Regions from separate parts of the Psychrosphaera aquimarina genome, predicted to be linked through region 1. Evidence: predicted binding sites of a transcription regulator. Region 1 holds the regulator's gene; each other region holds the start of a gene.

Evidence for each region. The regulator sigma-54, encoded in region 1, starts transcription at its own class of promoters, with help from an activator protein. The targets are predictions, from matches to a motif close to GTTGGCACGNNNNTNGNNT.
Region 2: a site for sigma-54 is predicted at 3,724-3,742, ahead of RT723_RS08105 (FlgO family outer membrane protein). Genes of this name have one in related genera too.
Region 3: a site for sigma-54 is predicted at 4,107-4,125, ahead of flgJ (flagellar assembly peptidoglycan hydrolase FlgJ). Genes of this name have one in related genera too.

Annotation. Positions count from the first base shown of each region.
Region 1 is NZ_JAWCUA010000010.1:304,294-312,874, forward strand. It holds gene RT723_RS13275 (acyltransferase family protein) at 1-689, shown strand, start outside; gene RT723_RS13280 (CvfB family protein) at 743-1,588, opposite strand; gene mgtE (magnesium transporter) at 1,731-3,086, opposite strand; gene RT723_RS13290 (HPr family phosphocarrier protein) at 3,228-3,500, opposite strand; gene rapZ (RNase adapter RapZ) at 3,490-4,359, opposite strand; gene ptsN (PTS IIA-like nitrogen regulatory protein PtsN) at 4,360-4,809, opposite strand; gene hpf (ribosome hibernation promoting factor) at 4,901-5,188, opposite strand; gene RT723_RS13310 (RNA polymerase factor sigma-54) at 5,222-6,715, opposite strand; gene lptB (LPS export ABC transporter ATP-binding protein) at 6,767-7,492, opposite strand; gene lptA (lipopolysaccharide transport periplasmic protein LptA) at 7,507-8,004, opposite strand; gene lptC (LPS export ABC transporter periplasmic protein LptC) at 8,007-8,555, opposite strand; gene kdsC (3-deoxy-manno-octulosonate-8-phosphatase KdsC) at 8,555-8,581, opposite strand, start outside.
Region 2 is NZ_JAWCUA010000007.1:332,382-340,962, forward strand. It holds gene RT723_RS08085 (hypothetical protein) at 1-345, opposite strand, end outside; gene RT723_RS08090 (hypothetical protein) at 727-1,353, opposite strand; gene RT723_RS08095 (hypothetical protein) at 1,368-2,120, opposite strand; gene RT723_RS08100 (FlgO family outer membrane protein) at 2,329-3,063, opposite strand; gene RT723_RS08105 (FlgO family outer membrane protein) at 3,072-3,686, opposite strand; gene RT723_RS08110 (MHYT domain-containing protein) at 3,941-7,255, shown strand; gene RT723_RS08115 (two-component system response regulator) at 7,266-8,252, shown strand; gene RT723_RS08120 (thymidylate synthase) at 8,370-8,581, opposite strand, start outside.
Region 3 is NZ_JAWCUA010000007.1:158,927-167,507, reverse strand. It holds gene RT723_RS07375 (flagellar basal body rod protein FlgF) at 75-842, shown strand; gene flgG (flagellar basal-body rod protein FlgG) at 865-1,653, shown strand; gene flgH (flagellar basal body L-ring protein FlgH) at 1,672-2,394, shown strand; gene RT723_RS07360 (flagellar basal body P-ring protein FlgI) at 2,404-3,498, shown strand; gene RT723_RS07355 (hypothetical protein) at 3,545-3,955, shown strand; gene flgJ (flagellar assembly peptidoglycan hydrolase FlgJ) at 4,167-5,243, shown strand; partial or broken gene flgK (flagellar hook-associated protein FlgK) at 5,245-6,179, shown strand; gene RT723_RS07340 (flagellar basal body rod C-terminal domain-containing protein) at 6,363-7,256, shown strand; gene flgL (flagellar hook-associated protein FlgL) at 7,267-8,581, shown strand, end outside.

The DNA of each region.
Region 1 (8,581 bases):
TCGAAAAATTAACGAACAAACTATTTAGCCTTAATGCCGTTGTCGCCATATTACTGGTAGTTATGCCTATTTTTATTATTCAACTCAGTATGGAGTCGGACCAACATCGTAATGCACTTGGCTTTATTTGTTTGATATATGGTTATTTGATTGGCTGGCATCCAGTTTTTTGGCAACGGGTTACGGAGCACTACAAAAACCTATTAATAATATCTCTGGTGTTATATCTATCCTTGATCACTTTTTATAATTTAGTTTGGCTAGGAGCTGATGAAAATACTAATAAAGTGTTACTCGTAGCGGGTAATTTTCTTTATAGCTTAGATAGAGTGTTATGGGTTTTGGCTGTGATGGGACTTGCAAGTCGTTATTTAAATAAACCTTCAAAGCAGCTTAGTTATTTATCTGATGCAGTTTATCCATATTACATTGTGCATCAAACTATTATAATTGCGGTAGGGTTTGAGCTTTCAAGGTTTTCATTGGGAATAGCTTTGGAAGGGGTATTAGTGTTGTTAATTTCTTTTGCCGCTTGTATTGCCACTTTTGAAATAATAAGGCGTGTTGAGCTATTACGAGTGTTATTTGGCGTTCGGTTAAAACACAGCTACTCACCTAATATTAAAAAGGCAGGCTATTTTATTGCGGCTGTGATTATCATTCCTTTTGGTTTAGAAATTCTATTGTAGCAACAAAACATATGAGCGTTTTTAGATGAAAACGCTCATATTTTTAACTCTGGTTATTTATCTTCGTTTTCAATTAAACGAATACCAGATTTTGAAATAGAGATAGTGCCATCTTTATATAATCCGCCAATTGCACGTTTAAATGCCGCTTTACTCATACCAAATAATTGAGAAATTAATGCGGGATCAGATTTATCGTGAACCGCAGCAAACCCGTTTTCTTTTTCTAAAAATTCAATAATGATTTTGGCAAATTTATCTCTGGTTTTTTGACCACCGTGTAAGGTTAAATCAATTTTTCCGTCATGACGTACACGTTTGATATAACCTTTTTTGTCTTGACCAAAACTCAACCTTTGATGGACTTCATCGGAGAACAATACTCCCCAATGAGTATGATTAATAATGGCTTTAAACCCTAAGTCTGTTGTATTGGCAATGATTAATTCAACCGCTTGGTTAGGTTCAAACTGGTCAGTACCATCTTCAACTAAGAAACGATCTACTTTGGTTGAACCTGTAATACGTTGATCCATGTCGTCTATATACACTCGAACAAGATAAAACAAACCTTCTTCAAGTGGTTTGTGCTGTTCGCCATAAGGTACTAATAAATCTTTATCTAAACCCCAATCCATAAATGCGCCAAATCGGCCCACTTCTTTTACTTTTAAATAAGCAAATTGGCCAACTTTGGCTTTAGGTCTTTGGGTCGTGGCAATAGGGCGATCATCAGAGTCTAAATATAAAAATACATTAATATTATCACCCACTTTTAATTCAGCACGGGCGTGTTTACGGGGTAGTAAAATCTCGCCTAACTCTCCACCATCTAAATAAAAGCCAAAGTCGACGGCTTTGATGACATCTAAGTTACAAGATTGACCAATTTGAGACATGAAAAGATCCTGATAAATAACAAGGGTAAAAATATTGTTGGCATTATAACCTTTAATCTTTGAATACCAAGAGATTAAGGTAAACGGTGTTGAGTTTGATTATAGAGTTAGGAAATAAGCTCGAAAATATAGCTATGGTGGGTTAGATAAGTAACCAAGTGGCCGTTCCAAGAAATGCGAATATGCCAACTATGTCAGTGACCGTGGTTAAAATCACGCTGCCAGCTAATGCAGGATCTATATTCATTTTTTTCAGCATTAGAGGAATTAAGACACCAGATAATCCTGCGGCAACTAAATTCATCATCATAGCAAAGGCTATAACTGCGCCTAACATTAAGTCTTGTTTCCAGATGGCAACAACACCGGCAATTAATACTGACCAGATAAGGCCGTTGAAAAATCCTATAGCAAGTTCTTTACCTAACAGCCAACGGGAGTTTGCTTGGGTTACATGGCCAACGGCCATGCCACGAATGACCAAAGTTAAGGTTTGGCTACCAGCAACACCACCCATACTTGGTACTATGGTATTTAATATGGCTAATACAGCTAATTCATCTAAGGTTGATTCAAATAAACTTGAAACAAACGCAGCTAACAAAGCGGTAAATAAATTAACACCTAACCAAACTGAACGTTTGCGCGTACTTTGAATTGCAGGTGCGAAGGTATCTTCTTCGTCATCCAAACCTGCCATGCTCATCATTGAGTGTTCGGCATCTTCACGGATAACGTCAACCACGTCATCGATAGTAATTCGGCCTAACAGGATACCATTTTCGTCTATTACTGGAGCTGAGATCCAGTTATAACGTTCAAACAGGGAAGCAACCTCAGAGTCATGCATGGTTGCAGGGATCACCTCAAAATCTGTTTCCATAACTTCAGAAATGAGTTTGCTAGTGGTAGATGTTAATAGTGCAGATAAAGATACTTCGCCAATGAAAGTGTCATCTTTATCAACGACATAAAGATAATCGGTAGTATCTGGAAGAGATTCTTTTAATCGTAAGTAGCGTAATATGACATCAACACTAACGTCAGGCCTTACCGTAATGGTATCGGTATTCATTAGAGCGCCAGCTGTTTCTTCACCATAGGCCATTACTCGTTTGGCACGAGCTTGGTCTTGTTTATCCATGCTTTTTAAAACTTTCTTAAACACAGCATCTGGCATACCGCGTAAAACGTCGGCAAAGTCATCATCGTCCAAATTACCGGCAGCTTCAGCTACTTTTTCTGGACTCATATTTTTTAAGATAGGATTACGAACTTCATCTGATAGTTCTTCTAATACTTCACCTTGAATATTGGCGTCGATAAGTTGCCAAATAACAGTCCTAGCTTTAGGTGGGGAAGAATGAAGTAATAATGCAATATCGGAAGCCGGAAGTGACTCAAGCATATTTCGAACGTGGACAAACATACCACTGTTAAGCGCGGTATTAAGTTCATCAATAGGAATGTTATATTCTTGTTCTAGTAGCTCTGGCATAGCCCCATCGTGAATATGCTTGTTTGAGTCTGATTTATATATTTTCAGACAAAATAGGAATATAGAGAAAGTTTAACGCACAAGCGTTATCTTGAACAGTAACTCTTTGATTTTTGTGTTAATAAAATATAGGAGTGAAGGTTACTCGTCTTCGTCAAATTTATTACTGATTAATTGGCAGATCATATTAACGGCTTCTTCAGCATCATTTCCTGTTGCAGAGATAGTTACCTCTTTGCCTTGATTACTCGCCAACATTAATAGTGCCATAACACTATCAGCATTGGCCGTTTTATCGGCCTGAGTCAGGGTGACAGAAGCATCAAATTGTTGAGCTAATTGAGCTAATTTAGTTGCTGCTCTTGCATGCAAGCCTAATTTATTTTCTATTTTTACGGTGCGACTACTTTCCATCTTTTTCACTTTCGTAACGGGCCATTTCACGGTGGCGGACTCGGATGTTTTTATCTCTGGACTTAAACTGTCTAGCTAATGTTTCTGCAATATAAACGGATCTATGTTTACCACCAGTACAACCAATAGCAATAGTCAGGTAACTACGGTTATTTCGTTCTAAATGTGGTAACCAAGTGGACATAAAATTATTAATTTGAAAAACAAATTTATTCACTAAAGGCTCGCCAGCAAGAAACTCTCTAACCGGTAAATCTAAACCCGTAAGCGGTCTTAATTCTGGCTCCCAATGAGGATTAGGTAAAAAACGAGCGTCAAATACAAAATCGATATCATTAGGCACACCGTATTTAAAACCAAATGATTCAAAGGTTAATACCAGCTCTTTTGATGACTTACCTAATATCTTCTCTCGTACCATCTCAGTTAATTGATGTACATTAAGTTGAGAAGTATCTATGTATAAATCAGCACGGTTAGCTAATTCATCTAATAATTTACGTTCCTGTGAAATCGCTTCTGGTAAAGACGACTCGCCTCTTGAAAGGGGATGCAGACGACGGGTCTCGCTGTATCGTCTGATCAAAACCTCATCACTAGCATCAATATATAATACGGTGACATTGACGCCCTTTGGTAAGAAATCAAGGTTATCCATTAATTCTTGTTCAGAGGTGGGTAAATTTCTCACGTCTATACTTACGGCAACTTGGTCGTAATTTTTTTCAAGAGAATGAGATAACGCGGGTAATAAATTGACAGGTAGGTTATCAACACAATAATAGCCAAGATCTTCTAAAACCCTTAGAACGACTGTCTTCCCTGAACCTGACCTACCACTGACTATAAATATATGCATCTATGCTGCTTCAACTATGTTGTAAACGTCGAGGTCTGTTTCAGCTCGGCGTAAATTTTTAACTGTTTCTTTGTTATCTAATAACTTAGCAATAGATGCAAGTGTAGACAAGTGGGTATCACATTGATCTGCCGGAACTAATAAGGCGCAAAAAATATCAACGGGACGTTTATCAATGGCGTCGTAATTGATCGCATCTTGATTAACTAGAAAAACAGCTACGGCTTTTTTTATGTTAGTTAGTTTTCCGTGAGGGATAGCAATTCCATTGCCTATTCCGGTACTGCCTAACTTCTCTCTATTCATTAGACTTTCTAATATGTCATCAAATGAGTGGTCAGGGAGTTGTTCACTGGCTAACAGGGCGATTTGTTCGAGCACTTTCTTTTTACTCGCACAGTTAGTTAATCGTTTTGTACTTTCTGGTTGGAGAAGAAACTTAAGGTTCATTGACGTTCATTTACTACATTTACTTTTGAAGTGTACTCAAAAGGTAAGGTTACGAAATACCGTCCTTGGTATTTCCAGAATAATGATTAAATTAATGTTTGGTTAATTTTTCTTTGTGTTTAATGACCTGTCGGTCAAGCTTATCGATTAATGAATCGATGGCCGCATACATGTCGGTATGCTCAGAGGTTGCGAACAGCTCTCCACCATTTACGTGCATGGTTGCTTCTGCTTTCTGTGCTAGTTTCTCAACGTCTAAAATCACATGGACGTTATTAATATGATCAAAATGTCGCTCTAATTTGGCAAATTTTGTATCGACATATTCTTTTAAAGATTCAGTAGTGTCAATATGACGACATGTTAGGTTTATTTGCATAAGAAATTCCTTCTGTATTAAGTTTTACTTGGCTTACACCAAACGTTTTCTTTGGTTTGAAGGGGGAATGTTTAACGATTCCCGGTATTTTGCAATGGTTCTTCTGGCGACTTGGATACCTTGGTCAGCCAAAATCTCTGCAATCTTACTATCACTTAACGGTTTTGCTTGGTTTTCTGCTGCAACGAGCTTTCTAATAAGGGCTCTAATTGCAGTAGATGAACATTCTCCACCATTCTCAGTACTAACATGACTTGAGAAGAAGTACTTAAGTTCAAAAATTCCTCTAGGTGTATGCATATATTTATGGGTGGTAACCCTAGATATCGTTGATTCGTGCATATCGACCATTTCGGCAACATCATTGAGTACCATAGGTTTCATTGCTTCAGGACCATATTCAAAAAACGCCTGTTGCTGTTGAACAATACAATTAGATACTTTTAATAATGTGTCATTTCTGCTTTCTAAACTCTTAATAAACCATTTAGCTTCTTGTAAGTGAGAACGAACAAATTGAGTATCGTTGGCATTTTTTGATGTCTTACTTAACGATGCATATTGTTCATTTATTTTAAGTTTAGGCATAGAATTTGGATTTAGCTCAACTATCCAACGGCCTTTTTTCTTCACCACACTTACATCAGGGATCACGTAGTCAATTTCGTCTTTAATAACGATGCTGGCAGGGTTAGGATTTAGTTGTTGGATCAGTTCCAAAATGTCTTTTAATTCTGGTTCTTTTAATTTGGCTTTACGTAACAGAGTGCGGTAATCACGATTGGCTAATAAATCAATGTAGTTGTCGATGACATCTATAGCTTCGTTTTTCCAAGGCGTGTCGTCAGAAAATCGTTTTAATTGAATAGACAAACACTCTTGTAAATTACGGGCTGCAACGCCAACAGGGTCAAAATGCTGAATTCGTTTAAGTACCGCTTCAACTTCTTCTATTTCAACGTCTTCATTGTCAATGCTTTCAACAATATCTTCAGTAGAGATAGTTAAGAACCCTTTTTCATCAACCGCATCAATAATGGCGGTTGCGATGGCTAAGTCTTCGTCGGTAAATGGAGATAAATTTAATTGCCACAATAAATGGTCTTGAATATTTTCAGTTGTCTCACCTTGGTATACGGTGTCTTCACCTTCATAAGCGGGACCTGAACTCGCAGGAGCAGCACTCATGTAGTCATCCCACGTTGAGTCCATTGGGAGTTCTTCAGAAATGGTTTCACTTTGCAAAGCTTCGTTCGAACTCATCTCTTCTTGAGACCACTCATTGTCGTCATCGGAAGTCGTGTCTAATGTACCTTCCTGCAATGATTTAAGGTCACCATCATATTCTGCATCAAGATCTTGTGATTGCTGTTCGTCTTCACCATCTAACAACGGGTTACTATCAAGAGCTTCTTGAATTTCCTGTTGTAATTCCAATGAAGATAATTGCAATAAACGAATAGCTTGTTGCAGTTGAGGGGTCATTGTTAACTGCTGACCCATTCTGAGTTGTAATGTAGGTCTCATTTAATTCCGTTACTTAAACGCGTTTAACTGATTACTCGTAAGTGATAGTTACTATAACTTGAACTGATCGCCTAGGTATACTTGTTTTACAATTTCACTTGTTAAAACTTGTTCAGGAGTTCCTTCCGCAATGAGTTCTCCATGACTTACGATATACGCTTTTTCGCAGACATCAAGTGTTTCTCGCACATTATGGTCGGTAATTAGAACGCCAATACCTTTGGCTGTAAGTTGTTGAATTATCTTTTTAATATCTATAACCGATATAGGATCTACACCAGCAAATGGTTCATCTAATAAGATTATTTTCGGGTCAGCAGCTAATGCTCTGGCGATTTCTACTCGACGGCGTTCTCCACCAGATAGGGCCATACCATCGCTGTCTCTGATATGTTCAATATGAAATTCAGAGATCAGATCGTCTAACTTATCGGCTTTTTCATTGGCATTTAAATCTTTGCGCATTTCAAGCACAGCCATGATGTTTTGAGATACAGATAACTTTCGAAAGATAGATGTTTCTTGTGGTAAATACCCTATGCCTTGGCGAGCTCGTACGTGCATAGGTTCGTGGCTTAGGTCTACATCATTTAATGTGATGCTGCCTTTATCGTTAGGCACTAATCCTACAATCATATAAAAAGTGGTTGTTTTACCAGCGCCATTTGGACCCAATAAACCAACCACCTCTCCAGCATGTACTGTTAAACTCACATCTTTGACAACTTGACGTTTGTTGTATGACTTAGCTAAATGTGTGGCGACTAAAGTGGACATAAAATTTCTCTAAGTTAGTAGATGTTGGTATTAATCTTTTTGGTTTTTAAACGAGTTGTCACTCGACCATTTTGGCTTTCATCGCCTTCCGCTTTAACGCGCTGTGCTTTGAGATCAAATTCAATTTTAGCACTTTCAACCACAGATCCACCTTGTTGGAATTTAGCGGAGCCAGCCAGTTGCAATACTTGCGCTTCAACTAAGTAGGTTATTTCTAATGCTTGGGCTGATAGCTCTTGGTTATTTTGTTCTTTTTGCGAAAATATTGCTGGCGTGCCTTTAGCGATTAATTTATCGCTGTTGCCTTCTTTTGTGATAACAAATAACTCATCCGCTTTGATGGTAACACTACCTTGTTTAACAACCACATTACCTGAGAAGTAGAGGGTATTGTTTTTGTAATCTAAATCTTGATTATCAGCATCAATAATTAAGTCTTCTGATGCCGATACTATGCTAGAAAATAGAAGTAACATGGAGCAAAAGCCGGTGATTATTTTATTTATATACATAACTATGAGCCTTTAATTATCGTTTTAACGTGGTTAACCAAGCTGAGAGTTCCGAGTTCAAGATCCGCTGTTAATCCTTTGCCTTGAACCGTAACATTTTTACCTTGAATCGTAATGTCATTGTCAGTGGTGACCATATTCGTGTTTAAATTAATTTCTAAAAATTCGGTCGTGATTGAATTTACAAATTCATTATCAGAAACTTGTAACATACTCACGGACTCTTCTAATAGTAATAAGCCATCTTGCATATTCCCGATTTTTGCCGATAAACGCCAAAAAGGTTTGTTGTCTTGATAAATGATAAATTCAGGTTTTTTAAAGTGAGTTAGAGACAAGTCGGCGTAATGTTCCATCTTTTGTGAAAACACTTGTTGTTCAATGTTGCCGTCTTTATCAAACAACTCTTGATGTAGGAAGGTTGCAGTATATTCAGGTATTAAGTCACTTAATGTGTCACTATTTACCGTATCTTCGCTATCTAATGTGGGCAACCACCAAAGAAAACTGACGACTAAAAAGCTTAGTAATATTATCAGTCTAATATTCATTAAGCGCTCGTTCCCTCAAAATGCGT
Region 2 (8,581 bases), on a different contig from region 1:
AACCTCATTACTCGAGTCGTTAGGAATTCTTCTATAAGAAAAAGAAATATATCTTGTTGAATTTGGTTCAATAACGAAGCTCTTCGGTGAATATTTTACTCTAGCTAGAGCAGCTTTCGATAACTCGGCTTGTTCTTCAACTGTTAATTTTTTGACACCACCAATACCGTCATAAAGCCTATTGTTAAATTTAATTTCACAAATTTCGGGAACTACGGACTTGTTCCTAATTGGAAACTTTTTATTGCGGTTATCTTCGTCAAGGTATATTCGAAAAGCTCCCAATGAAGCCGCCCCCGCATTAGATACCCAAACAAATAGAAGTAAAAAAAGTATCAGTTTCATAAACCCTCAGTTAATTAAAATGTTGCTAATCGAATGGTTTAAAGCAAGTAAAGTACCAACTTTAAAAGACTAAATATAAATTTAAAGTGGAGCCGTAGCAATTAAACGGTAGAAGAAAGAAGTTTGGTATAACGGTTACTAATAAGCTTTGAAACATCTTAATTTCAAATACTAAAAATACTTACATTTACTGTATTGTCAGATGAAAAAGTAAGATATTGGGTACTAAAAAAATAATAAATTTAGAAGATGGTTGTAAAGTAGAAATTCTAATGATATTTATCTTTCAATAAATACAAAAAAACCAGCAATATTAAATTGCTGGTTTTCAGTAATTGTAAATTACTTTTTGTTAATTGGTACCGTTTAATAAATTAATATTTATTGATAGATTACATTAACATCATAGTCTGCAGTGTACGAACCATCTGCAGTTAAGGCTACTTGGTTTACAATCGTACCACCAACGATAATACGTGTTTGACCTGCTGGTAAGTTCGCAGTTAAGTCTGGTGATGCCTGTACAGGTTGTCCGTTACCTAGTCCTTCAGTAATTTGATCAAATGTAGCTGTATTTGAAGCTGTGAAATCCGCAACGTATGCATCGGGGGTAAACGCAATATCGTTTGCAGCACCAGCTATAACTTCAACTGTGATACCTGCATCAGCATAAGCAGAAATACCAATAATGCCTACCTGACCATTTGCATCTGGATCACCACAACCAGTACCTAAATCACCTGAAGCTGTGTAACCTGTAGGTGTACCTACACCTAACTGACCAGCTGACAGCGTTTCAGTACCAGCACCTACTGGGTCCATAACACAGGAGGCTGCTGGAGTTAGTGCCAATACAGGCCCAAAGTCTAGAGCCCTAATTGGTGTCAATGTAATTTCAGCTAACGTATCAAAAGTTAAAGTTGCTGTAAAATCTGTTGCAGCTGCATTTGCCGACAAACCAGCCAAAACTAATGGCAAACTTTTCTTAATCATATTTAAAGTTTTCATCGTATTCTCCTACCTTATTCGTAAGTTACTGTTACAACAACAGAATCACTAACCGCACCTGCTGTAATTGGAGTTCCATCAAATACTAGGACTCCACCAAGTAATATGTGAGTTTGGCCAGTATTATCTTCAAGCACCGAACCGCCAGTATCACCAGCACCTACTGATAAACCTACACCGGTAATCGATGTAACACCATCAAAGTCTCTACATACGTCTACGGCAGCAGTTCCATCAAAATCAACTACACAAGTTTGATCTCCAGCTGTATAAGTCCAACCAGTACCAACAACATCAGGGATATCTACAGAAACTGTTGCACCTGCTACACCATCAACTTCTAAGACCATATGTGATCCGACTGTGGTACCCGTTGCGGCATCACCTAGACAGCCTGTTGAGTCATCAGCAATTTCACCAGGTACATGAGCGGCAGCTGCTCCATCAGTTAATGGTGTACCAGCTGGTATTACTAAGTCAGCTGCATCACTGGTATCATTACCATCGATATTAACTAGTAAATCAGTCTCAAAAGCATTTGTCGCTGCAACAAGAATACAAGTATCGTTATTGTTTGGATTCAACTTAATTTTATCACCAAATGATAGGCTAGAATCTCCCAGTGATGCATGTTGTGTAATCGTAACATCAGATACCGCCTGAGCAGTAATTGTATATGTATCCGCACTAGCAACAAAGGCATTACCCAAGCCTAATATTAAGGCACTTGCTACTAGCGTCTTTTTCATTTTAAATTTTGGTTGCATAACAACCCTCCTACATGATTTATTTTAGTAATGACCTTGAAAGAAAAATTACTATTAATATTTCTAACATGTTTAATGTATCGACTCGTTAAATAAAAGCTTTAGATCTTTTTCCCCTTTTTTTGAAATTTAATTTTTATCTTTAATAACAATAAGATAACCATATCATTTATACAAAAAAGACAGCTAATATCAGCTGCCTTTTTATCTACTGTGCGGTATAAACTGGAATACCGTCGTTGTTATTGCTTTTCATAATGTGATTACTAATGGCACTAGGGATAAATCCTTGTGCACTGGCAACAATGGCTTTTGATTCCATACCTACGATTCTAGCGTTGACCATAATACCTTGTTGATGTCTCACCAAAGTGCCGGTTAACACATAACGAATTGGAATGTCTGGGGAAAGATCTATGTAATCTTTACTCAGTACAAAATCACCACCAGGCGTAACCCTAATGTAATCTGTTGCTTTAAAGTCAACAACGGGGATCCCTAATTTATGAACCTCATGCATAAAACCTTCAGATATTTGATTGCCTAATAGAGAAGCACTTTGGTAGTTACTGTCTAAAAAGACAAAACTAGACACGGCCATTGGCGTTGAGGCATTAACGTATTGCAGGTTAGTTAAAAGATCCTGCATGATCCCTCTAACATAATGGTTAACGTTTTTTGTATTAGCGGCTTGTCCGTTGTGACTGCCCATTTGTCCGTTAGAACTTGAGCTCCACTTATCTTGGTATTGGTTTTGAAAGTTAGCGCTATTTTCAAGAGGATCAGCGGATCTTAATAAGCTGATCTTATTTGTTTCGGGTTGACTAGCACCACTATTAATTGATGCTTCCACTTGTTGATCTTCGAAGTCTGTCCATTTATCTAATGACGCACAGCCATTTAGTAACGACAGTGCAATACTACCTATAATTAATTTTTTCATAATACCCCCTAGTATTCCCCACGGTAAATTTGGTTATCGTTTAGCTGAACTTTTGAATGACTCCACATACTATTGGTAGCTATATAGTCAGTAGCCGCTGCAACTAAGCTTTTATCTTCAATTCGGATTAATCGTGCATTCACCATAAGTGAGTTTTGTTGAATGCTATAAGTGCCTGTTAACATATACTCAGCATTGATTTTTTGATCTTGCATTACTTGCGTTCTAGATAACATGACGTCGCTATTTGGTGTCATCATGATTGATGGTAACGCTCTATGTTCAATTACTTTAAGGCCCGCTTGAGTAGATAAAGTGATAAAACTCTCTTGAATTTGTAAGCCTATTCTTTGCAGATTTGAATTTTTCTCGTGTTCTAAATTAGACACTGGCAAAAATGTGCCGACTACCACCGGACTGTGAACATCCAAGCCGATCGACGTATCAAATAGCTGTCTCGCCATTCTTTCTACGCTTTGATGTAACGTTCCTTCTAACGTTTCAGGTTCATAACCTTTACGCTCTAGAACCTCAATCTGTTTCTTTTGAAACGACGCTACTTCATCAGAAATCGTTGTACAACCAGCCAACATAGTAACTAGTATTATGAATAAGTATTTCATAATCACTCATCTATTAATTAAATAATCTGATTTGAATTAGCAATAAGAGTGCCAGAAAATTGGCGATGGTTGGAACATGCCCTATTTATAATAGCGCTGAGGATTCACTGCAATTTTATACAATAGTAATTTAATTACACTTTCAAGCTTATTTTTAAGCAATTGCTGAAAAATAAGCCATACATTGATAGTGAATAATGCAAAGTTTCGTTATTATGTTTCATTCTGTTAAATAGACGAAGACTTCAATTCATATGCTTGATCAGATTTTAGCTTATTTCTCCATCTCCCCAGACAGCATTCTTATTTATGGTACTCACAACAAAGCAATGGTTGCTTTGTCCTTGTTTATCGCCATTTTGTCATCGTTTATGGGGTTGCAACTGGCGACTCAAGAAGCCAAAGACATTTCTATCGTACGTAGGAACATTACCTTATTGGGTGGTAGTGTTGCATTAGGTGGTGGTATTTGGTCTATGCATTTTATTGGTATGTTAGCGTTTGAGTTATGTACCGTGGTCGATTATAACGTTTCATTAACTTTATTCTCAATGTTGCCAGGCATAGCCGCATCGTTTGTTGCATTAAATCATATACAAAAACACACAAATGGTATCAAACCTCTTATATGGGGAGGCGTGTTGGTTGGTTCGGGAATAGGTGCTATGCACTATACCGGCATGGCTTCAATGCAAATGGCGCCTTTGCTTCGTTATGATTTATCTATTTTTACCTTATCTATAATAGTGGCCGTTACCTTTGCTATGTTGTCATTATGGATCCGTACTGGTTTGTTAAAAATCTGGGGACAAAAAGGTTGGCAAGCTAATTTAGTTGCTAGTGTCGTAATGGGCTTTGCTATTGCGGGTATGCATTACACTGGCATGGCTGCTGCTCGTTTTGTTAAACCACCTGGATTAGAACTTGGCGACCAAACCAGTGAAATGTCCTTTTATTTAGCGCTAGTGGTTTCCATTACTACTATCGTGATCATCACACTTATTTTATGTATTAATGTGATCTACAAATACCGAGATATATCCCGCCATGCCAGTTTAAGTGAGCATAGATTACGCTCTATGATGGATACTGCGGTGGATGCCATTATTAGTTTTGACCGCAAAGGGATTATAGAGAATGTAAACCGAGCCACTGAAACTTTGCTAGGTTGGAATTCTCATGAGATTGTTGGCAAAAATGTAAAGTTATTGATGCCGCCAGAATCTTACGACACGCACGATAATAATTTACGAGAGTTTATTACTACAGGCCAATCAAGTGTTATAGGTGGAAGCCGAGAGGTCAAAGCTCAACATAAAGATGGCACCTTAATTAATATTAGGTTAGCTATTGGCCATGTAGATCTTGAAAGAGATAGTTTTTTTGTTGCCTTTATGTCCGACATACGTCAGCGCATTGAAATGGAACAAGCCCTTCGCGAAAATGAAGCTAAATTCAGATCGTTAATTAGTAATATTCCAGGCATTGCCTACCGTTGTTTAAACGAAAAAAGCTGGCCTTTATTGTTTATCAGTGATGCGGTTGAAGAAATTACAGGTTATCCGGCTAAGGATTTTTTACCGCCTAATAACAAACGAAATTTCTCGGATTTATTCCACCCTGACGATGTCGATTTGATTTCTTCGAACCAAATAGTGGATCAAATGTTCAATCTAGAATATCGAATTATCACTAAAAATGGTGATATTCGTTGGATGATGGAATTTGGCAATCATATTACCGACGATGAAACCGGAGAGATTTGGTTAGACGGTTTCATTATGGATATCACTGAGCGTCAAAATATGGAACAACAGCTTAGAGAAGCAAAAGAAATAGCAGAAGAAGCAGCAGAAGCGCGCGCCGCGTTTATGGCAAATATGAGCCATGAAATTAGAACGCCAATGAATGCCATTATTGGTTTTAGTGACATTTTATTAGAAACAGAACTAAAACCCGACCAGCTTAAACACTTGAATGTTATTAACAATGCGTCTAAATCATTATTACATTTATTAAACGATATATTAGACAGTGCAAAACTCGACAAAGGTAAGTTAGAGCTTGAGTTAAGACAATTCTCATTAATAGAAGAAGTCGATGCGGTCATCTCTACATTATGGTTACAAGCCAGAAATAAAGGTTTAGAGCTAAATGCCGACATTTCTCGCAAACTAAACGGCTTTTATTTAGGTAGCCCTGAACGTATACGACAAGTATTAACTAATTTAATTGGTAATGCAGTTAAATTTACCGAATCAGGCCGAGTGACGGTTTCGGTATACCCTGTTGGTGATAATAATGTAAGGTTCGAAATAGAAGACACTGGTATTGGCATGGACGAGCAACAGCTTAAATCTGTATTTGAAGCCTTTACCCAAGCCGATGCATCCATGAGTCGACGTTTTGGCGGAACGGGCTTAGGGACCACCATTAGTAAACAACTTGTTGAATTAATGGGTGGGGAAATAAATGCACAGAGCGAACTTAATGTTGGTACTAAGTTTTACTTTGAACTTCCGTTACCACAAGTCAAACACAAAGTTGAAAAACAGCAAGTCACTCAGGTTCAGTTACCGCCATTAAAAATATTAGTAGTGGATGATATCCAACAAAATATAGACTTATTAACCTTGTTACTCGAACGAGATGGCCATACCGTTGTGACCGCCCGAGACGGAAAACAAGCATTAGTACGTATGTCTGATTGTAAAGAAATCCAATTAGTATTAATGGATATTCAAATGCCAGTCTTAGATGGCTTAAATGCTACTAAACAAAGACGTGAATACGAAAAACAACATCAACTCCCTCAAATGCCGATAATCGCGTTAACCGCAAGTGTATTATTAGACGACAAATTAGCGGCTGAACAATCAGGCATGCAAGGGTTTGCAAATAAACCGGTGGATTACACTTTATTAAGTAATGAAATTGCCCGAGTGTTAGACATTGACGTCGAACTGTCTCCTGTTACGGTTGATAATAACAAGGCCGATTTATTAATGGATGAGACTAAAGGTGAAGCACTGTGGGGAAGTTTAGATGCTTATTATCAGCAAATATTAAGCTTTATAAATAGTCAAAGTGTTGCAATTACGGATCTAAAACAAATAATAGTTTCTGAAAGCTGGGACAAAGTAACGGCCGTAGCCCATTCACTAAAAGGTGTGAGTGGTAATTTAGCCATAGTAAAATTACAACGTCTTTTTGCGCAACTTGAATCTGTCGTCAGCAGCCACCCAGAACAATGTATTTCTGTATATGAAACTATTGATGATGTTTTTACCGAGTTAACCGACAAAGTAAACACGTGGAAAAATAACTATCAAAATGTGGCAACATTTTCTGAAGTTGATCAAGATGCGTTAATCAGCTTACTCAATCAGCTACACACAAAGGCGCAAGAAAATGAAGCTGAAGAAACTGATCTCGCTGAACTGTTAACATACAGTGAATCCGAATACCGTAGCGATATAAATAAAATTTATAACGCATTAAATGATTTTGAATTTGAATATGCTCTGGAGCATATAGTAGCGCTTAAACAACGCCTAGAAAGTAAGTGAAGGTAAAGTAATGGAAAACAAACAAGCAACCATTTTAATTGTTGATGATGAACCGGCTAACTTACGCGTTTTAAAACAGATTTTACAACAAGATTATCGATTGATTTTTGCTAAAGGCGGTCAAGAAGCATTACGTTTAGCACACGATAAAAAACCAAATCTAATACTATTAGATATTATGATGCCTGATATAACTGGGTTAGAAGTCTGTAAACAACTGAAAGCCGATCCCGTCACCACTAAAATACCCGTTATTTTTGTGACGGCATTAAACGATCATGATGATGAAGCTCAAGGATTAGAACTTGGTGCAGTCGATTACATAACCAAACCAGTATCAGCCCCTGTAGTTAAAGCTCGTGTCGCGACACATTTATCACTTGTGCAAGCCGACGAATTAAGACGAACTCGTCTACAAGTCATACAGCGCTTAGGGCATGCATCGGAATACAAAGATAATGAAACAGGCATGCACGTAATGCGCATGAGCCATTATTCTCAGGTTCTGGCGCTTGCTTTTGGATTCTCAGAACAACGGGCTGACGATTTACTTCATGCGGCACCTATGCATGATTTAGGAAAAATAGGCATTCCAGATAGCATTATGCTAAAACCAGGCAAGTTAACTAACGAAGAGTTTGATGTGATGAAAACGCATCCCGTTATTGGCGCTCATATCTTAGGGGACGATGACTCAGACTTGATCAGTTTAGCCAAAGTAGTCGCCCTAACTCACCATGAAAAATGGGATGGTACAGGCTACCCAAATGGTCTAGCCGGTAAAGATATACCAGTTGAAGGTCGTATCGTTGCAATCGCAGATGTATTTGATGCCTTAACGAGTGTTCGACCATATAAAGATGCTTGGTCAATTGAAAGGGCTGTAGAGTTAATACAAAATGAAAGTGGAAAACACTTTGATCCGGAACTGGTTAGTCTGTTTGTTCAAGAACTAGATAAAATGCTAGAAATTAAACAACGCTGGAAAGATGAATAACTAAATTTTTTCCAATAAAAAAGGCAAATCCATGGCCCTTGTAACAATGCCTGTGTTTTTGCCTTTTTTTATATGTATTGGTTTATTTATGTCAAAAGGGATAAACAGAACCTAACGTTATACCGAGAATGGATACGCAATAGGTGGATGACACTCATACCCTTCTACTTCGAAATCATCCATAGTTACCCAAGTTTCTAAATCTTCTAATGATTTTATCTTTGGGTTGATAATTAACTTTGGTGACGGGAAAGGGTCACGTTTTAATTGAACATCACGCATCAATTCGAGTTGATCTTCATAAATGTGAGCATTCACTATCTTGTGAT
Region 3 (8,581 bases), on a different contig from region 1:
ATATCCTTTGGCACGTTTAGTGCAATCTCAAAACAACAGTAATAATCACGTCGAAATATTGACAGGGGACACCAATGGACAAGCTTTTATATGTATCCATGTCCGGAGCTAAACAAAACTTAATTGGCATTTCAATGAATGCTAATAACTTAGCCAATACCCGAACAGCCGGTTTTAGGTCTGATTTTGAACAACAGCGTTCTATGCAGGCATTTGGTGAAGGTTTACCTACACGGGTTTTTGCAATGGCTGAACGTCCCGGCTCTAATATGGATCACGGTTCAATTTCGACGACAGGCCGAGACTTAGATATTGCAGTATCTGGTAGAGGTTGGTTAGCTGTACAAGATAAACAAGGTGACGAAGCTTATACACGAGAGGGTAATTTACAAATTACCAACGACGGTATGTTAACGACGGCAAAAGGAACACCAATCATAGGTGAGAATGGTCCTATTATTATCCCATTACCTATAGAAAAAGTCGAAATAGCTGGAGATGGAACCATCACTGTGAGACCACAGGGGGCACCTGCAAACTTCCTTGAAGTCGTTGACCGAATTAAATTAATAGAACCACCAACCGACGGCGCATTAACAAAAGGTGCGGATGGTTTATTTCGTTCTAAAGAATCAATTTTATCAAATGAATTATGTAGCTTTTGTGAAGCATCGCCAAATATCGGCATTGTAAGTGGCGCGTTGGAAATGAGTAACGTCAATCCTGTTGATGAAATGGTGCAAATGATATCTCACCAGCGCCAATATGAATTGCAAATAAAAATGATGACCAAGGCTGAAGAAGTAGATAAAAGCCAAGATCAGTTATTACGAATTGTATAAAAGAATTAATTAGGAGACTTCTATGCATCCAGCATTGTGGATAAGTAAAACGGGTCTAGACGCCCAACAAACAGATATAGCGGTTATTTCTAATAACTTAGCGAATGCGAGTACGGTTGGTTTTAAGAAAAGTCGAGCAATATTTGAAGACTTGTTGTATCAAAACATCAATCAACCAGGTGGGCGCTCTTCTCAAGATACGGAAATGCCCAATGGTCTAATGGTGGGTGCTGGCACAAAAGTTGTAGCTACTCAGAAGAATTTTTCGCAAGGTAACATGACCACCACAGATAATAGTTTAGATTTCATGATCCAAGGAAATGGATTTTTTGAAATACAACGTCCTGATGGCACCTTGGCTTATACCAGAAATGGACAGTTTTCTATTGATGAAAATGGTCGTTTAGTCACATCTGGTGCGGGCTTCCCATTACAGCCTGAAGTTAATATTCCTGAAGATGCACAGTCAGTAACTATCTCACAGCAAGGTGAGATCAGTGTTCAAATTCCAGGCCAAGGCGCTGGTGTGGCAATAGGGCAGTTAACCATTACTGACTTTATTAACCCTGCTGGTTTAGAACCAATTGGACAAAACTTATTTACTGAAACTGGAGTCAGTGGTGCGCCTAATCAGGGTAATCCTGGACTTGATGGTTTAGGTATTGTTGTTCAAGGCGCATTGGAAACATCGAATGTAAATGTAACGGAAGAATTGGTAAACATGATTGAAAGTCAACGAGTTTATGAAATGAACTCAAAAGTTATTTCAACAGTAGATCAGATGCTTAGCTTCATTACTCAGCAACTTTAATCGAGTAGGAAAATAATTATGAATCAAATTTTTCAACAACGACTAATCAAAAAAATGAACCGTTGTGGGCGTTTAATCTTAGTTACAGGGCTTGTTAGTTTTTTGACGGCTTGTGCTGTGAACCATAACGTTGAAAAAGAAGATCCATTTTTTGCTCCGATTATGCCAGAGATACCTACAGAAAACGTGGTATCTACCGGTAGTTTATACCATACGGGTTGGTCTAATGGATTGTATTCAGATACTAAGGCTAGGCGTGTTGGCGATATTATAACGGTATTGTTATTGGAAAATACTCAAGCGTCAAAAACAGCAAAAACTGAAACTAAAAAAGAAACGGATGCGAGTTTGTCGCCTTTAGTTGGTTTAAATGGACTGGCTCCTACTATTGGTGGAAATACTTTAGAGTTAGGGCTTGAGTCCGATGGCAATTTTAAGGGCGATGCTAAATCAAATCAAAGTAACAGTTTAAACGGCAAGATCACCGTACATGTGTTGAGAGTATTACCTAATGGTAATTTAATCATACGCGGTGAAAAGTGGTTAACACTTAATACAGGTCAAGAATTTATACGTATTACCGGTATTGTTCGCTCAGAAGATGTAGCGTCAGATAATACAGTCGAATCGACACGAGTGGCTAACGCTCGTATTTCTTACAGTGGTAAAGGCTCTTTAGCTGAAACTCAAGAAGCGGGTTGGTTAGCGAGCTTCTTCATGAGCACAGCGTGGCCGTTTTAGGAATACGATATGAAAAAATTACTATTAAGTTTATGTTTATTCACTTTGATCATTTCGCCGATAGCTGAGTCTGTTCGGATAAAAGATGTGGCCATGGTGCAAGGTATTCGTACTAATCACCTAGTTGGTTACGGATTAGTGGTGGGTTTACCAGGTACTGGTGAATCAACTCGGTATACCGAACAAAGCTTTAAAGCTATGTTGGCTAATTTTGGTATTCAATTACCAAGTAGCTTAAAACCTAAAATTAAAAATGTTGCAGCCGTTGTGGTAAGTGCTGAACTTCCAGCTTTTTCAAAACCAGGTCAAACCATTGATATCACGGTGTCATCCGTAGGTAGTGCAGCAAGTCTGCGTGGCGGGACATTATTACAAACCTTTTTAAAAGGTGCGGACGGTAATATTTATGCAGTCGCTCAAGGTTCGTTAGTGGTTGGAGGATTGGGAGTGCAGGGGCTAGATGGTTCTCAAGTTGTCATTAATACGCCAACAGTAGGAAGAATACCTAATGGAGCTTCAGTGGAGCGAACGGTACCAACGCCTTTTGGCAATGGTGATTACATTACTTTTAATTTAAATGAACCTGACTTTACTTCGGCAAAAAGGTTATCTGACACGATTAATAATTTGGTTGGACCTAATACGGCCAATCCAATAGATGCTGCATCAATAAAAGTATTAGCTCCAAGAGACATCTCACAGCGAGTTGCGTATTTATCGGAATTAGAAAATTTAGAATTTAAACCAGCAGATGCATCCGCAAAAATAATTGTCAACTCACGTACAGGTACCATAGTGATTGGTAAAGATGTGCGGCTAAGAGCTGCCGCTATCACTCATGGCAGTTTAACGGTCACCATTGCAGAGAATCAGCAGGTCGATCAACCAGAGCCATTTGCTAATGGTGAAACGGTTGTAACCAATCAAACCATCATAGATGTCGCTAGAGACGATACCAGAGCGTTTGTATTTGACCCAGGTGTCAGCTTGGACGATCTTGTTCGCGCTATTAATCAGGTGGGCGCAGCGCCTGGTGACTTGATGGCAATTTTAGAAGCATTAAAACAAGTAGGTGCTATTGACGGTCAACTGATTGTTATTTAACAGCTATTAAAACGTAAGAAATAACTAGAAATAAAGGGGAATAGTTATGAATTTTGCAAACACACTTGTTACCAACGTAACAGCAAACCAGGATACTAACATTGCCGTTTTGGAAATGTTAGAAATGGATACTAACCAAGAAGTACAATATCATGTTTATGAAGTTGCCTTCGCAGACAAAAAGATATTCTGCTGTTTATCTGGTGGTATCATTGCAGACAATGAAATTCAATTTACACCAATTGGCTTAGGTGCTTTTGAAGCAATGACTAATATTAAAACAGAAGTTGAGTTTGAATATTTTGCAGACGAGATTAATAAAGCCAATGGCAGTATTTCAGATCAAATTGAAGAAATTTTCACCCGCGTTCCAAATAACGCACGTGTATGTCTAATTGGTGACATTACAGGTGAATTAAAAGATGAGTTAAGTAAGTATTTTAAACTACTTCACTAATCGCATTGAACCCTTCTGATGAACCTGTCTAGTTAGGCAGTTTTCATCAGGGGATTTCATTTTATATAACCACGTAAAACCTTCCTTGAATTTAATCATTTTTTTGTAAAATTCCGCGCATTTCCATCATTAAAAACCACCTAATTAACATCTTGGCTCAGTTTTTGATATATCCCATTATCGAATAATTGGAAAGTCAAAAGAATGTCAAATGAGTAAGATCGGCGATGTTAACAACCACCTTGATTTAACTGGCCTACAGCAGTTAAAAGCACAGGCAACGAAAGATCCGGAAAGTAAAGAGGCGCTTAAACAAGCGGCAGCTCACTTTGAATCTATCTTTATTGGCATGATGTTAAAATCAATGCGTCAAGCTAATGCTGCATTTGAACAAGACAATCCAATGAATTCCAATACTACTAAGTTCTTTCGTGATATGTATGATCAACAATTGGCGACAGATATGGCGTCAAATGGTAGTATGGGACTTGCTGATATCATTGTTAAACAATTAAGTAATGATACTGAGAATTATAAAGCGGCAAGTACATTAAGAAATAACGCAGATTTAACTAGGCAATCATATTACCTAGACAATAAACCAACACAAACACAAACACTAACAAATGCAAATACCGATACGGTATCCAAACCTGATTCTCTGCTAAATGATTTTAATAAAGTCATTGATAAAGGCTTTTCGGCTATTGGCTCTGAAAAACCAGTGGCATCAGAACTCAGTCAAACCCAACATAAATCCAATAAGGCGCCGGTTAACTTTGAGTCTCCGGAGCACTTTGTAGATTCATTGTGGCAGTTCGCTAAGAAAGCCGCGAGCAAAATTGGTGTTAATCCAGCCGTTATCATTGCTCAATCGGCGCTTGAAACCGGCTGGGGGCAGCACATCATAAAAGATAAACAAGGTGAGTCTAGTTTTAATTTATTTAATGTCAAAGCGCACAGAGATTGGGATGGTGAAAAAGCCGCACAATCAACCCTAGAATTTGAGAAGGGGGTTGCGGTTAGAAAAACGGAACCATTTAGGGTTTATAATAACTTCACCGAAGCGTTTGATGACTTTGTAAAATTTCTTAAAAGTAATTCTAGATACGAAGGTGCTTTAGAAAAAGCAGCTGAACCGGAACAATTTTTGCAACAGCTACAAAAAGCGGGATATGCCACAGATCCAAGATACGCAGATAAAATCATTGGCATATTAAATAGCAGTACATTCAAAGATGTTGTTGGCAAAGTTATACAGTCAACGAACAGCAAGGTAGGGGCATAACATGGCAGGTGGTATTTTAGGTACAGGCGTATCTGGATTAGCAGCAGCACAATATGGTTTAGATACCACAGGTCACAATATCGCAAACGTAAATACCGAAGGGTACAGCCGTCAGCGTGTTGAAACCGTGTCCACTGTTGGTAACGCTTTTAGAAGTACATTTTTGGGTAACGGTACTCAACTTTCAGCAATCGAAAGAACGTTTAATGAATATAACTTTAAAGAAGTTATGTTCAACTCGTCGCAGTTTGAATATAACAATACCAATTATGTAAATGCTTCAAGAATAGATAATTTATTAGCGGATCCTGATACAGGCATCACTGTCACATTTGAAGAAATGTTTGACGGTATTAACGGTATTGTTGAAGAACCAACAATTATATCTGCACGTAATGTACTCATTGGCCGATCAGAAACGGTAGCCAATCGTTTTAATACACTATTTGAAGAAGTTGGTTTACAACACTTAGGTGCGATTAACGAAGAGATCCAAACATCTGTCCTAGAAATCAATTCAATGACTGAAGAAATTGCCTTCTTAAATACTAAAATTCAAGTTGAAAACGCAGTTGGTAGCCAGGGTTTTCCACCCAATGATCTATTAGATAAACGAGATTTGTTGTTAAAACGGTTAAGTGAAAAGATCCAAGTAAAAACAATTGAGTTACAAGACGGTACGATGAACGTAACTGTAGGGCAAGGTATAACGTTAGTGACGGGGGGATTTCAATTCCGTTGTCGGCAGAAAGAAATGAATTTGATAGTAACATGATGGAAATTGGTATTTCTGCCAATTCAACGACTGAAAATAAATCAATTATCACCAATCAATTAGATGGTGGTTCATTAACCGGCTTGTTTGATACCCGAGACAACATGATACTGCCAGCTATACAAGAGCTTGGTAAATTAGCAATTGCAATCGCAGACAGTTTTAATCGTCAACAATCATTAGGTTTAGATTTGAACGGGGATGCGGGACAGAATATTTTTAGAGATATTAACGATCCTCAGGATGTATTAGCAAGAACGTTAAACTCATCAAATAATACAAATAAGACTAATTTTGAACTGTACATCAGAAATACTGAGCAGTTAACTTCTCAAGAATTTGATATGGAATACGATGGGACAAATCTTGATATCTATGACGATGCCGGTAATTTAGTACAACAGTTTGACCCTGCCGATATTGCTGCAATGTCAGCAGGCACACAGTTGATTATAGGTGATACAGGTTTAGCGATGGCTATTGATGTTAATCAATTATCCGCTGGTGATGAGTTCAGACTGAGACCAACATATTATGGTGCTAATCAAATAGAAAGCATTATTGACGATCCTGAAAAAATAGCGGCAGCTGGAAATCCATTAGATATTGCGGAAGTTAATAACCCAAACAACGTTAAATTTAATTTATATGAAATAACCGGTAACTCTAGTGTGGCACCTGGACCTTTACCAGATGATTCAATTAGCATCGAAATTGATGCAACAGGTACAACATATCAAGTTCTGGACTCTGGCGGTGCGGTAATAAGTGGCCCATCGGCAATACCTGCAGACCAAATAATAGATGACCCAATCACGGGTATCCGTTTTGAACTTGAAGGTGTGTTAGCCGGAAGTGAGGTGTTTACAGTAACCCATGCTGATAATCCTGGGGTGAACGAAACTAAAGCGTTTGGCCCAGGTAACAATGAAAATATTTTAGCTATGTTAGCGTTTCAATCCGATCGAAGAATGGATGGCGGAACCAATAGTTTTTCTGAAGCTTATGCGGATCTTGTAACGTCAGTGGGTGTGGAAACTAAAAGTCGAGCAATATCAGCAGATTCTTTTGGGACTTTGTTGTCAGGTGCCGAACAAAGGTTAGCGGGTATCCAGGGAGTAAACCTTGATGAGGAAGCTGCTAATTTAATTCAATATCAGCAATCGTATGCAGCAGCAGCTCGAATAATTACGGTTGCTCGTGAAACTTTCCAAACGCTGTTATCGGCAGCGGGTTAGGGAGTAAATTATGACTAGAATTGCAACAGCTAACTATTTTGCTAGAAACATGGCGAGCTTACAGTTGAGACAATCGAATTTAGATCGTGCTCAAATGGAATTATCTACCGGTAAACAAATCATAAAACCGTCAGACGATCCAACCGGCTCGAATTCGATGATACGTTTGCGTCAAGAAATTGAAGTATCTAATCGTTATATTGTGTCTCAAGAATCTGCGGAGCGTTTTAATTTAACCAGTGAGTCAGCAGTGGCCAGCATGACTGATGTGATCTTTCGTGCTGAAGAGTTGATGTTGCAATCCATCAACGGAACCATGGATAAAAATAGTTTGGCGGCAATTGCAGAAGAGTTACAACAACGTTTAGAGCAATTTGAGGGCTTAACTAATACAACTAACGCGAATGGTGATTTTATATTCTCGGGATTTCAAACCAATACACAAACCTATGTAGTTGATGATTTTGGTTATCGCCAATATCAAGGTGATAGTGGACAAAGAGAAGTGTTGATTGCTGCGGGTTTTAAAGTCAAAGTTGGCGATCCGGCAAGTCAATTTATCGAAAATGTACCTTCAACATCTGCGTCATATGTGCCAACAGCCAATGCCGCAAACCTGTCAAGCTCGTCAATTTCTATGGGATTTGTCACTCAATCTGCAGAATATGAACGTGCAGCACAGAATGCGCCATTTACGGTGAATTTTATTGCTGGAGCGGGCGCTGGGCAGGTGAGAGTTGAAGTGCTAGATAATGGTGGAGTCGCTATTCCGTTAGAACCAAACAAGTCAAATTTTTTAGACATTACACCGGGCGATAAAGTACAGTTTAATGGCATTGAGTTTTCGACCCAAGCGAATCCAGCTCCTGTCGCAGGCGATTCATTTCAGTTTGATAGCTCATCAAATACAAGTGTCATGTGGACTTTGCAAAGAGCCATTGATGCGATGGGAATGGTCAGCTCCAGTTATACTGGCTCGCCAGATATAACAAATGCGTCAACGGCAACATTAACGGGCGGAAATATAGTGGACCCTGCGGTTGGCCATACAATTGATGATTTCACCGTGAACATTTTAGCTGGCGGATTATATGAAGTGTATGACAGTGCAGGCTCTTTAGTAGAAGGTCCTAGTGATTATACTAATGATAATAAAGTCACCTTTAATGGGGTTGAATTTGATGTTGGTGGCGTACCCGCAGCTGGAGATGTTTTTCACATCGATAGACCTGACTCTCAAGCTAGAACTGACTTAGTTAGTGATTTATTAACTGAATTAAAGTCTGGGTTGACGACAGTTGATAACACTCGTTCATCAATGGGCG